DNA from 3 places in the Streptomyces sp. NPDC051104 genome. Region 3 is predicted to be linked to each of the others. Evidence: predicted binding sites of a transcription regulator. Region 3 holds the regulator's gene; each other region holds the start of a gene.
The links. The regulator HrcA, encoded in region 3, represses chaperone genes, less so after heat shock. The targets are predictions, from matches to a motif close to TTNGCACTCNGNNNNNCNGAGTGCNAA.

Region 1: groL (chaperonin GroEL) is a predicted target of HrcA. The motif match lies at 1,647-1,673, and genes of this name have one in related genera.
Region 2: groES (co-chaperone GroES) is a predicted target of HrcA. The motif match lies at 2,106-2,132, and genes of this name have one in related genera.

What each region holds. Positions count from the first base shown of each region.
Region 1 covers NZ_JBFBBS010000014.1:22,108-26,431, reverse strand. The annotation lists gene thrC (threonine synthase) at 1-448, shown strand, start outside; gene AB0N14_RS20710 (MoaD/ThiS family protein) at 501-776, shown strand; gene AB0N14_RS20705 (cold-shock protein) at 1,223-1,426, shown strand; gene groL (chaperonin GroEL) at 1,833-3,458, shown strand; gene AB0N14_RS20695 (NADH:flavin oxidoreductase) at 3,673-4,324, shown strand, end outside.
Region 2 covers NZ_JBFBBS010000001.1:735,499-739,822, forward strand. The annotation lists gene groL (chaperonin GroEL) at 1-1,531, opposite strand, end outside; gene groES (co-chaperone GroES) at 1,651-1,959, opposite strand; gene AB0N14_RS03535 (polysaccharide deacetylase family protein) at 2,323-3,132, opposite strand; gene AB0N14_RS03540 (polysaccharide deacetylase family protein) at 3,129-4,088, opposite strand; gene AB0N14_RS03545 (class I SAM-dependent methyltransferase) at 4,179-4,324, shown strand, end outside.
Region 3 covers NZ_JBFBBS010000002.1:249,427-253,750, reverse strand. The annotation lists gene AB0N14_RS05835 (Uma2 family endonuclease) at 1-206, shown strand, start outside; gene AB0N14_RS05830 (DUF3097 domain-containing protein) at 184-993, opposite strand; gene AB0N14_RS05825 (MBL fold metallo-hydrolase) at 1,078-1,812, opposite strand; gene hrcA (heat-inducible transcriptional repressor HrcA) at 2,009-3,028, shown strand; gene dnaJ (molecular chaperone DnaJ) at 3,029-4,165, shown strand.

The DNA.
Region 1 (4,324 bases), on a different contig from region 3:
GGACAAGCCGTACAAGATCTTCGGCGCGCAGGCCGAGGGCTGCTCGCCGGTGTCGACGGCGTACAAGGCGGGCCACGACGTCGTACGGCCGCAGAAGCCGGACACGATCGCCAAGTCGCTGGCGATCGGAAACCCGGCCGACGGCCCGTACGTCCTGGACATCGCCCGCCGCACGGGTGGCGCCGTGGAGGACGTGACGGACGAGCAGATCGTCGACGCCATCAAGCTGCTGGCGCGCACCGAGGGCATCTTCGCCGAGACGGCGGGTGGCGTGACCGTCGGCGTCACGCGCAAGCTCATCGAGAACGGCGTCCTCGACCCGGCGAAGACGACGGTCGTCCTCAACACCGGGGACGGTCTGAAGACGCTGGACGCGGTGGCCGACACGGGGCTGACCGCGACGATCCGTCCTACCCTCGAGTCCTTCCGTGAGGCCGGTCTCGTCTGACCTCCGCCCGCCACAACCCACCAGCCGTACCCCGACCGGAGGTCATCCCCCGATGAGCGTCACCGTCCGCATCCCCACCATCCTGCGCACCTACACGGGCGGGCAGGCCGAGGTCACCGCCGAGGGCGCGACCCTCGCCGAGGTCATCGCCGACCTGGAGAAGAACCACACCGGCATCGCCGCCCGCGTCCTGGACGACCAGGGCAAGCTGCGCCGCTTCGTCAACGTCTACGTGAACGACGACGACGTCCGCTTCGAGCAGGGTCTTCAGACCGCCACCCCGGAGGGCGCGGGCGTCTCCATCATCCCGGCGGTCGCGGGCGGCTGACGGTCGTTCGGACGCGCGATCCTTACCCTCGGTAACGCATGTAACCGAGTTCATCGAATTGCCCTCTCCGTGAGAGAAACGGAGGGGGCAATTCTGCATGGTTGAGCGGGGTACAGTTGGGGAACGCGCTCCCGGACTCCCCTTCCGGGTCCGCGATCACCTGCCGCGCGCCCGACAAGAAGCAGCCAAACTGTGCAGGGCTTTTGCGCCATTCATTCCCTTTGCCCGGCCCGACTTGCCCTGAATTCGGGTGAATTCTCCGTACATTCCCGACCGGTCGGGCCCCGAATTCTCGTCCGATTGACCTGTTGCAGACGGCAGTTGGACAGATACATTCAGCCGCGGTCGACGCGTTCCGGCGCACGCCCCCAACCGTTGGGGGCGAGGTCTGACCCGGATCCGCGAAGTGTGGATCTGTGCAAGGGCCAGTAATAGGGGAGTTAGGCATGGCTCAGGGCACCGTCAAGTGGTTCAACGCGGAGAAGGGGTACGGCTTCATCGCGGTCGACGGTGGTGCGGACGTCTTCGTCCACTACAGCGCGATCCAGATGGACGGCTACCGCACCCTTGAGGAGGGCCAGCGGGTCGAGTTCGAGATCTCGCAGGGTCAGAAGGGGCCGCAGGCGGACATGGTTCGCCTGGCCGGCTGAAGTTACGCGCCGACGCTGAACTGTTCGACGTGTCGAGGGGCTCGTATCCCGTCCGGGGTACGGGCCCCTCGGTCGTGTCCGGCCACCGGCTCTCCAGGGGGCGCGCAGCGGCGTCCACCTGCGGATCATGCTCCCGAGTTCACCCTCTGGTCCCGGGAGCCGTTTGCGCCCGCCCGTCACCCGACCACCACCCCTCAACGAGCCCGCTCCGCGGGCGCGCCTTGCACTCGGACGGGGCGAGTGCTAATCATTGGCGTTAGCACTCTGAAGGTGAGAGTGACAACAGATGGACCGGGTCGGTGAGGCCGCGGGCCGGGTGGGGCAAGGAACCTCCGGCCGGGCCGTCCGTCGCGGGCGCGGGCGCGGTCCGAAGGAATCACCCCCAGTCCTGGAGGGACCACTTCACATGGCCAAGATCATCGCGTTCGACGAGGAGGCGCGGCGCGGCCTCGAGCGCGGCATGAACCAGCTCGCGGACGCCGTCAAGGTGACCCTCGGCCCCAAGGGCCGGAACGTCGTCCTCGAGAAGAAGTGGGGCGCCCCCACGATCACCAACGACGGTGTCTCCATCGCCAAGGAGATCGAGCTCGAGGACCCGTACGAGAAGATCGGCGCCGAGCTGGTCAAGGAAGTCGCCAAGAAGACGGACGACGTCGCCGGTGACGGTACGACCACCGCGACCGTCCTCGCCCAGGCCCTGGTCAAGGAGGGCCTGCGCAACGTGGCCGCCGGCGCCAACCCGATGGCCCTCAAGCGCGGCATCGAGAAGGCCGTCGAGGCCGTCTCCGCCTCGCTGCTCGAGCAGGCCAAGGACGTCGAGACCAAGGAGCAGATCGCCTCCACGGCCTCCATCTCCGCCGCCGACACCCAGATCGGCGAGCTCATCGCCGAGGCGATGGACAAGGTCGGCAAGGAAGGCGTCATCACCGTCGAGGAGTCGCAGACCTTCGGTCTGGAGCTCGAGCTCACCGAGGGCATGCGCTTCGACAAGGGCTACATCTCGGCGTACTTCGCCACCGACATGGAGCGTATGGAGGCCGTCCTCGACGACCCGTACATCCTGATCGCCAACTCCAAGATCAGCTCCGTCAAGGACCTGCTCCCGCTCCTCGAGAAGGTCATGCAGTCCGGCAAGCCGCTGCTGATCATCGCCGAGGACGTCGAGGGCGAGGCCCTGTCGACCCTGGTCGTCAACAAGATCCGCGGCACCTTCAAGTCCGTCGCCGTCAAGGCCCCGGGCTTCGGCGACCGCCGCAAGGCCATGCTCGGCGACATCGCCATCCTCACGGGCGGCGAGGTCATCTCCGAGGAGGTCGGCCTCAAGCTGGACAACGCGACCCTGGACCTCCTGGGCCGCGCCCGCAAGGTCGTCATCACCAAGGACGAGACCACGATCGTCGACGGTGCCGGCTCCGCCGACCAGGTGCAGGGCCGGGTCAACCAGATCCGCGCCGAGATCGAGAACAGCGACTCCGACTACGACCGCGAGAAGCTGCAGGAGCGCCTGGCGAAGCTGGCCGGCGGCGTGGCCGTCATCAAGGCCGGTGCCGCCACCGAGGTGGAGCTGAAGGAGCGCAAGCACCGCATCGAGGACGCCGTCCGCAACGCGAAGGCGGCCGTCGAGGAGGGCATCGTCGCCGGTGGTGGCGTGGCCCTGGTCCAGGCGGCGCAGAACTCCTTCGAGAAGCTGGACCTCGAAGGTGACGAGGCCGTCGGCGCCGAGATCGTCCGCAAGGCCCTGACCGCCCCGCTGACCCAGATCGCCGTCAACGCCGGCCTCGAGGGCGGCGTCGTGGTGGAGAAGGTCCGCAACCTCACCCCGGGCCACGGCCTGAACGCCGCGACCGGTGAGTACGTGGACATGATCGCCGAGGGCATCATCGACCCGGCGAAGGTGACCCGTTCCGCGCTGCAGAACGCCGCCTCCATCGCCGCGCTGTTCCTCACCACCGAGGCCGTCATCGCCGACAAGCCGGAGAAGGCCGCCGCGCCCGCCGGTGGCGGCATGCCGGGCGGTGACATGGACTTCTGATCCTTCCGAGGATCGGTACCAGTCCTTCCGTACGAGGGCGGCACTCCCTGTCTGTGGCAGGGGGTGCCGCCCTCGGGCGTGTCCGGGATCACGCGGGCGTTCCGCCCGGCCGGGAATGTGGGCCGGCCCATAGGCCGTTGCTTCAGAAGCTGCAACAATGCGCGCGCACATACCAGTCGGTTAACACAGCGATCCCTCCCGAGGAGCCCCTCACGTGACCGTCACCACGCCCGCCTCCCGCGCGGCCCAGATCCTGTCCCGCCCGATCGCGCTGGGTGGCCTCACCGTCCCGAACCGGATCGTGATGGCGCCGATGACCCGCATGTTCTCCCCGGGCGGCATCCCCGGCGAGGACGTGCGCTCCTACTACGCGCGCCGCGCCGCCGCCGGCGTGGGGCTGATCGTCACCGAGGGCACCTACGTCGGCCACGAGTCGGCCGGCCAGAGCGACCGCGTCCCGCGCTTCCACGGCGACGAGCAGCTCGCGGGCTGGGCCAAGGTCGCCGAGGACGTGCACGCCGCCGGGGGCACGATCGTCCCGCAGCTGTGGCACATCGGCATGGTCCGCAAGCAGGGCGAGCCCCCCTTCTCGGACGCCCCCGCCGTCGGACCGTCCGGCCTGGTCACCGCGGGCGCCGAGCCGACGGGCAGGGCGATGACCCAGCAGGACCTGGACGACGTCACCGACGCGTTCGCCCAGGCCGCCGCGGACGCCGAGCGCATCGGCTTCGACGGCGTGGAGATCCACGGCGCCCACGGCTACCTCGTCGACCAGTTCCTGTGGGCGGGCACCAACCGCCGCACGGACGCGTACGGCGGCGACCCGGTGGCTCGCACCAAGTTCGCGGCCGAGATCGTCGCGGCGG
Region 2 (4,324 bases), on a different contig from region 3:
CGATGGAGGCGGCGTTCTCCAGGGCGGAGCGGGTGACCTTGACCGGGTCGATGACGCCGGCCTTGATCAGGTCGCCGTACTCGCCGGTGGCGGCGTTGTAGCCCTGGCCCTTCTCGAGCTCGGCGACCTTGGAGGCGATGACGTAGCCCTCCAGGCCCGCGTTCTCCGCGATCCAGCGCAGCGGCTCGACGACCGCGCGGCGCACGATGGCGACACCGGTGGCCTCGTCGCCCTCCTTGCCGAGGCCGTCGGCCAGCACCTTGGAGGCGTGGACGAGGGCGGAGCCACCGCCGGAGACGATGCCCTCCTCGACCGCGGCGCGGGTCGCGGAGATGGCGTCCTCCAGGCGGTGCTTCTTCTCCTTCAGCTCCACCTCGGTGGCGGCACCGACCTTGATCACGCACACGCCGCCGGCCAGCTTCGCGAGGCGCTCCTGGAGCTTCTCGCGGTCCCAGTCGGAGTCCGTGGTCTCGATCTCGGCCTTGATCTGGGCGATGCGGCCCGCGACGTCCTCGGACTTGCCGGCGCCGTCGACGATCGTGGTGTCGTCCTTGGTGACGGTGACGCGGCGGGCGGAGCCCAGCACGTCCAGGCCAACCTGGTCGAGCTTGAGGCCGACCTCCTCGGAGACGACCGTGGCGCCGGTGAGTACCGCCATGTCCTGCAGCATCGCCTTGCGGCGGTCACCGAAGCCGGGGGCCTTGACGGCGACCGCGTTGAAGGTGCCGCGGATCTTGTTGACGACCAGGGTGGACAGGGCCTCGCCCTCGACGTCCTCGGCGATGATCAGCAGCGGCTTGGAGGAGCCGGCCTGGATGATCTTCTCCAGCAGCGGCAGCAGGTCCGCGATGGCGGAGATCTTGCCCTGGTTGATGAGGATGTACGGGTCGTCGAGGACGGCCTCCATGCGCTCCTGGTCCGTCACGAAGTACGGCGACAGGTAGCCCTTGTCGAAGGCCATGCCCTCGGTGAAGTCCAGCTCCAGACCGAAGGTGTTGGATTCCTCGACGGTGATGACACCGTCCTTGCCGACCTTGTCCATCGCCTCGGCGATCAGCTCGCCGACCTGCTGGTCCTGAGCGGACAGCGCGGCGACGGCGGCGATGTCGGACTTCTCGTCGATCGGGCGCGCGGTGGCCAGCAGGTCGTCGGAGACGGCCTTGACGGCGGCGTCGATGCCCTTCTTCAGGGCGGCCGGGGAGGCGCCCGCGGCGACGTTCCTCAGGCCCTCGCGCACCAGCGCCTGGGCGAGCACGGTGGCGGTGGTGGTGCCGTCACCCGCGATGTCGTTGGTCTTGGTCGCCACCTCCTTGACCAGCTGGGCACCGAGGTTCTCGTACGGGTCCTCGATCTCCACCTCGCGGGCGATGGTGACGCCGTCGTTGGTGATGGTCGGGGCACCGAACTTCTTGTCGATGACGACGTTGCGGCCCTTGGGGCCGATGGTCACCTTGACCGTGTCGGCCAGCTTGTTGACGCCGCGCTCGAGGGCGCGACGGGCGTCCTCGTCGAACTTCAGGATCTTCGCCATGGCAGCGGGAGCCCTCTCGGAAATCTGGATGAACGAAACTGCGCCCCGGGCGCCCGGCTTCTCTTATCGGTCGCGGGGGCCAGGGGCGCAGCTCAGAGCAAGGAGTGCTTCGGGGTGAACTACTTCTCGATGATCGCGAGCACGTCGCGGGCCGAGAGAACGAGGTACTCCTCGTTGTTGTACTTCACCTCGGTGCCGCCGTACTTGCTGTAGAGCACGACGTCGCCGACCTTGACGTCGAGCGGAAGGCGGTTGCCGTCCTCGAAGCGGCCCGGGCCCACGGCCAGGACGACGCCCTCCTGGGGCTTCTCCTTGGCGGTGTCCGGAATGACCAGGCCAGAGGCCGTGGTCTGCTCGGCGTCCAGCGGCTGGACCACGATGCGGTCCTCGAGCGGCTTGATGGCAACCTTGGAGCTGGCGGTCGTCACGATCCGACCTCCCCCTTCGGAGATCTCACGGGGTTAACTGTCTGAGGTGGCGACCAGGTCGATCCGTCGTCGCGGGTGCCGGACCTGCCCGTCGCTTTGTTGGCACTCTCCGGTGGTGAGTGCCAGAGCCGAGACTATGACCGCGATTAGCACTCGGTCAAGCGGAGTGCCAATGCGTTGCGGCGCGCGCCGTGGTGAGTTGGGTTGCCCGGGGGCTGGTTTCACCCGGGGGTGGGGTGACCGCCCTGGGGGCTCCGCCCCCAGACCCCCTGTCGGCCTGACGGCCTCGCCCTCGAGCTCCCCCAAGCTCTTCGAGCAGGGGGGATCCCCGGACAGGCTGATCTCACCGCCCGGCGCCCCCGGTCAGAGGTAGTCCTCCAAACGGGCCACCGTGAACCCCCTCGCCTGCAGGCGGCGCAGGACGCGGGTCGTTTCCGTGGTCAGGGAGGTCAGGGGGCGGCCCGGTTCGTGGGGGCGGAGGATGTCGCCCGGATGGAGGGCCGTGGACCTTCCGTAGGCGTGTGTCGGGCGCCACAGGATCAGGGCCTTGATGCCGCAGTCCGCCGCGGCCCGGAGGGTCGTGCGGTCGTACCGGCCGTAGGGCGGGCGCAGCAGAACGGGGCGCCGGCCCGGGCGGGAGCGCAGACGGTCCCGCCCGGCGCAGATCTGGGCGCGCTGCTCCGCGTAGGGCCGGCCGCGCAGTCCGGCGTGGTCCAGGGTGCGGTTCTGGATGGTCGCCCCTGCCGCCCGTAGCCGCGCGACCCGCGCATACGCCTGTCCGGCGGCCGTGTCCGTGAGGAAGACGCTGATGGGCAGCCGCAGGTCCCGGACCATCTCGACGAACCGGGGGTCCCGCTCCGCGCCCTCGTCGTAGGTGAGGAAGACGACCTTGTCGCGGGTGGGGACGCGGTCGAGGACCTCCGGCAGTCCCTGCTTCGGGCCGACGTGCCGGGACAGGGGGCGGGCCGGCCGGGGCGCGGGCGCGAGCGGGGCGGTGAGCCCCCAGTGGCGGTAGGCCCCCTCGTGCGGACCGTACGACCTGCGCACCCTCTGCGCCGCCTTCTTGCCCAGCCGTTCGATGGGGTCGACCGACTGGGCGCAGCCCGCCGTCCCGGCCAGGACCGCGGCGGCCAGGAGCCCCGCCAGCAGTGCGCGCAGCCGCCGTGCCCTCACAGGTAGTCCTCCAGGCGGGCCACCGCGTACCCCTCGTCGGTCACCTTCTTCAGGAACCTGCGGATCACGTCGGGCATCGTGCCGTTCCAGTCCGACCGGCCGCGGAAGTGGGTCAGCACGATGTCCCCGGGGTGCAGGCTCCGGTCCCACTCGCGGTACTCCCAGTGGTCGACGTAGACCTCCTCGTCCCAGATCGGCGCGTATCCGATGCCGCAGGACTTCGCGGCGCGCAGGGTGTCCCTGTTGTAGTTCCCGAACGGCGGCCGGAAGACGGTCGGGCGCCTGCCGAACTGCTCCTCCATCACGTCCTGCATGCCGCAGATCTCCTGCCGCTGCTCCTCGTACGACAGCCCCGGCAGGTAGGGGTGGTGCAGCGTGTGGTTGTCGAGCGTGACGCCACGGTCGCGCATCTTCCGGAAGTACCCGTAGTCGTCCTTGATCAGGTAGTCGCTGAGGAACGCCGTGTACGGGATCTTCAGGTCGCTCATCATCCGCAGGAACGCCGGGTCCTTCTCGTCACCGTCGTCGATGGTGAGGAAGACGACCCTGTCCTTGGTGGGGATGGTCGTGAAGATCGGCGGCAGGTCGTCGCCGTCCTGCACCTCGAACCCCTTGCGGAAGGTGATCACCGGCTTGTTCTCCGGCGCGGGGGGCGCGACCAACGGCACCTTCTTCAGTCCCCAGCGCTTGGCGGCGGCCACGCGCTGGGCGTACGCGGCGCGCAACTTGGTGGCGTACTCGTCGAGAGCGCGCGCTGCCGGGGGCCTGAAGGGCTCCTGCGGGCCGTGCGCGCCGTGCACCCCTTCACTGCCGGTGCATCCGGTGGCGAGGGCGGTGGCGGCCAGGACAGCGAGGCCCGCGCGGGCCACGACCGTCGGCCCAGGACCCGTCAAGCGCGGCACACGCACATCAGTGCATTTTGCGCACTTTTTGTCGTCTTGTCCTACGAGTCGCATGGTGTCGGATCCTTCCAGCCACCGGCGGCCACGGCGGGCCGACACCGCGACCCGGCGCACGCCATCCACCGACTGGCCGACAATGACCGGGTGAACGACCTCTCCTTCGCCTCCCTGCTCACCCCCGAGGGCCGCGCCCTCCTGGACGAGGTGCGCGGCACCGACCCGGCGCGGGAGTTGGCCGTCGCCACCCGGCTGCGCCGCGAGCACCCCGCCGAGCTGGTCTCCGCGGCCCT
Region 3 (4,324 bases):
AGATTCCCGCGTACTTGATCATCGACCCCATCATGGCGCAGTGTGTCCTCCTCACCGAGCCGAAGGGCACCGGAGAGGAAGCGGACTACCAGGTGCAGCGCGTCACAAAGTTCGGCGACTCGGTGCCACTCGAGCTGCTCGGCATCAAACTGGACACCAGCGAATTCGAGACCTACCAGGGTGTCAGGGCCCACAACCGACCGTGACGAAGTCGATCAGCTCCTCCACCCGCCCCAGCAGCTCCGGCTCCAGGTCCTTGTAGGACCGCACCCGCGACAGGATCCCCCGCCAAGCCTCCCCGGTGTTCTCCGGCCACCCCAGCGCCCGGCACACCCCCGTCTTCCAGTCCTGCCCGCGTGGGACCCTCGGCCACCCCGCGATCCCCAGGGATGCCGGCTTCACGGCCTCCCAGATGTCGATGTACGGGTGCCCGACCACCAGCGAGTGCTCGCTCGTCACCGACTGCGCGATGCGCCACTCCTTGGTGCCGGGGACCAGGTGGTCCACCAGGACACCGAGGCGCGCGTCGGGGCCGGGGGCGAAGGACTCGACGATCGACGGCAGGTCGTCGACGCCCTCCAGGTACTCCACCACCACGCCCTCGATGCGCAGGTCGTCGCCCCAGACCTTCTCGACCAGCTCCGCGTCGTGGCGGCCCTCCACATAGATGCGGCCGGCGCGTGCCACCCTCGCGCGCGCCCCCGGCACGGCCACCGAGCCGGACGCCGTACGCGTGGGTCGCTGCACGGAGGGCTTGGGGCGGACCAGGGTCACCGTCCGGCCCTCCAGCAGGAAGCCCCCCGGCTCCAGGGGGAACACCCGGTGCTTCCCGAAGCGGTCCTCCAGCGTCACCGTGCCCGCCTCACAGCGGATCACCGCGCCGCAGAACCCCGTGCGCGGCTCCTCGACCACCAGACCAGGGTCCGCCGGAACCTCCGGCACGGGATTCGGCTTCTTCCACGGCGGGGTCAGGTCCGGAGAATACTGGCGCATTCGGATGACGATAGGAGAAGGCGACCGCGAGATCCCACGACACGCCGAGATTCGCCACGAGACGCCGCGAGTCGCCGCGAGTCCCTACGACGCGCCGAAACCGGCCGCCAGTTCGTCCCTCTGCGCCCGTACGAACCCCGCGTCCACCACCGCCCCGTGCCCCGGCACGTACACCGCGTCCTCCCCGCCCAGCGCCAGCAGCCGGTCCAGGGCCGCCGGCCAGTGCGAGAGGATCGCGTCCGGGCCCGCCTGCGGTTCGCCGGACTCCTCCACCAGGTCCCCGCAGAACACCACTTCCGGGTCCCCGGGGACGAACACCACGAGGTCATGGGCCGTGTGGCCCGGGCCCACGTTCGCCAGCAGCACCTGGACCCCGCCCAGGTCCAGCGTCCACTCGCCGGAGACCTGGTGGCGCGGGCGGACGAGTGCGTCCGCCGCCTCGGCCGCCTCCGCCGGATCCAGACCGTTGCGCACCGCGTCCGCGACCAGTTCCCCCCGTCCGTACGCGAGCACCCTGTCGATGCCCACCGCTCCGAACACCTCCGCGCCCGCGAACGCCGCCGCCCCGAGGACATGGTCGAAGTGCGGATGGGTGAGCGCGAGATGCGTCACACGCCGGTCCGCGCCGAGCGGCTCCAGCAGCCGCTCCGCCGCGCCGCGCAAGCGCGCGCCCTCGGCCAGGCTCGACCCGGCGTCGACCAGCAGCGCCGCGTCGTCCCCCACCACCAGCCCGGCCGTGCAGTCCCAGACCGGAAGCCTGGCCCGCCCCACGCGCGCGCCGAGCGCCTCCCACCCCGACCCTTCCCACAACACCGTCATACGGCGACGCTATCCGCAGGTGCCCCACCGGGCAGGACAGGCCGGTACAGGTCGGTACACCTTGGTACGGCAGCGGCGCCCGCCCTTGCCGGGTGTGTACCCGACAGCCGTACACTGGGCCGGGGAATGCTGGCACTCGCAAGTGCAGAGTGCCAGGGGAAGCGCCAAGGGGACATGACCGCTGGAGGTGTGCGCGATGCTCAGTGAACGCAGGCTCGAGGTGTTGCGCGCCATCGTCCAGGACTACGTCGGCACCGAAGAGCCTGTGGGTTCCAAGGCCCTCACGGAGCGGCACAACCTCGGCGTCTCCCCGGCCACCGTCCGCAACGACATGGCCGCGCTGGAGGACGAGGGCTACATCGCCCAGCCGCACACCAGCGCCGGACGCATTCCCACGGACAAGGGCTACCGCCTCTTCGTGGACAAGCTCGCGGCCGTGAAGCCGATGAGCCCGCCCGAGCGGCGCGCGATCCAGAACTTCCTGGAGGGCGCCGTCGACCTGGACGACGTGGTGGCGCGCACGGTGCGGTTGCTCGCACAGCTCACGCGGCAGGTCGCCGTGGTGCAGTACCCGTCGCTGACGCGTTCGACCGTGCGCCATGTGGAGCTGCTGTCGATGGCACCCGCGCGTGTGATGCTCGTGCTGATCACGGACACCGGCCGGGTCGAGCAGCGCATGATCGACTGCCCGGCGCCGTTCGGCGAGACGTCGCTCGCGGACCTGCGCGCGCGGCTCAACAGCCGGGTCGCCGGCCGCCGCTTCGCGGACGTCCCGCAGCTCGTGCAGGATCTGCCCGAGGCGTTCGAGGAGCCGGAGGACCGCAGCGTGGTCTCGACGGTGCTCGCCACGCTGCTGGAGACGCTCGTGGAGGAGACCGAGGAGCGGCTGATGATCGGCGGCACCGCGAACCTGACGCGCTTCGTGCATGACTTCCCTCTCACCATCCGCCCCGTCCTGGAGGCGCTGGAGGAGCAGGTCGTGCTCCTCAAGCTGCTGGGCGAGACGAAGGATCCGGCCATGCGGGTACGTATCGGCCATGAGAACGCGCACGAAGGACTCAACTCCACGTCCATCGTCTCCGTGGGCTACGGTTCGGGCGGCGAGGCAGTAGCGAAACTCGGCGTGGTCGGACCGACCCGCATGGATTACCCGGGAACGATGGGAGCGGTACGAGCGGTGGCACGGTACGTCGGACAGATCCTGGCGGAGTCGTAAGTGGCCACGGACTACTACGCCGTACTCGGCGTGCGCCGCGACGCGTCGCAGGAAGAGATCAAGAAGGCGTTCCGCCGGCTCGCCCGCGAGCTGCACCCGGACGTCAACCCCGATCCGAAGACGCAGGAGCGGTTCAAGGAGATCAACGCCGCGTACGAGGTGCTCTCGGACCCGCAGAAGAAGCAGGTCTACGACCTCGGCGGCGACCCGCTGTCCCAGTCGGGCGGCGCCGGCGCGGGCGGCTTCGGCGCGGGTGGCTTCGGAAACTTCTCCGACATCATGGACGCGTTCTTCGGTACGGCGTCGCAGCGCGGTCCGCGCTCGCGCACCCGCCGGGGCCAGGACGCGATGATCCGGCTCGAGGTCGAGCTGGACGAGGCGGCCTTCGGCACGACGAAGGACATCCAGGTCGACACGGCCGTCGTCTGCAACACCTGCAACGGCGAGGGCGCCGCGCCCGGTACGTCGGCGCAGACCTGTGACATGTGCCGTGGCCGCGGTGAGGTCTCGCAGGTCACGCGGTCCTTCCTGGGCCAGGTCATGACCTCCCGACCGTGCCCGCAGTGCCAGGGCTTCGGCACGATCGTCCCGAACCCGTGCCCGGAGTGCGCCGGTGACGGGCGGGTGCGCTCGCGCCGGACGCTCACCGTGAAGATCCCGGCCGGTGTCGACAACGGCACACGGATCCAGCTGGCGGGCGAGGGCGAGGTCGGCCCCGGCGGCGGTCCGGCCGGTGACCTCTACGTCGAGATCCACGAGCTGCCGCATTCGACCTTTCAGCGCCGCGGCGACGATCTGCACTGCACGGTCACCATCCCGATGACAGCGGCGGCCCTCGGCACGAAGGTGCCGCTGGAGACGCTGGACGGCCTCGAGGAGGTCGACATCCGTCCCGGTACGCAGTCCGGGCAGTCGATCCCGCTGCACAACCGCGGTGTCACGCATCTGCGCGGCGGTGGCCGGGGCGACCTGGTCGTCCACGTCGAGGTCCAGACGCCCACCAAGATGGATCCGGAGCAGGAGCGACTGCTGCGCGAACTGGCGAAGCTGCGCGGTGAGGAACGGCCACAAGGGCAGTTCCAGCCGGGGCAGCAGGGGTTGTTCTCGCGGTTGAAGGATGCGTTCAACGGGCGCTGAGTCCTTGGCCACCCAGGGGTGGAGGGCACCCGGCGCTGGTGCCACCGCCCCTGGGGGCTGCGCCCCCAGACCCCATCGGCCTGAACGGCCTCGTCCTCAAGCTCCCCCAAGCTCTTCGAGCAGGGGACGCCCAGACGGGCTGGTCGTTTCCCCCGGCGT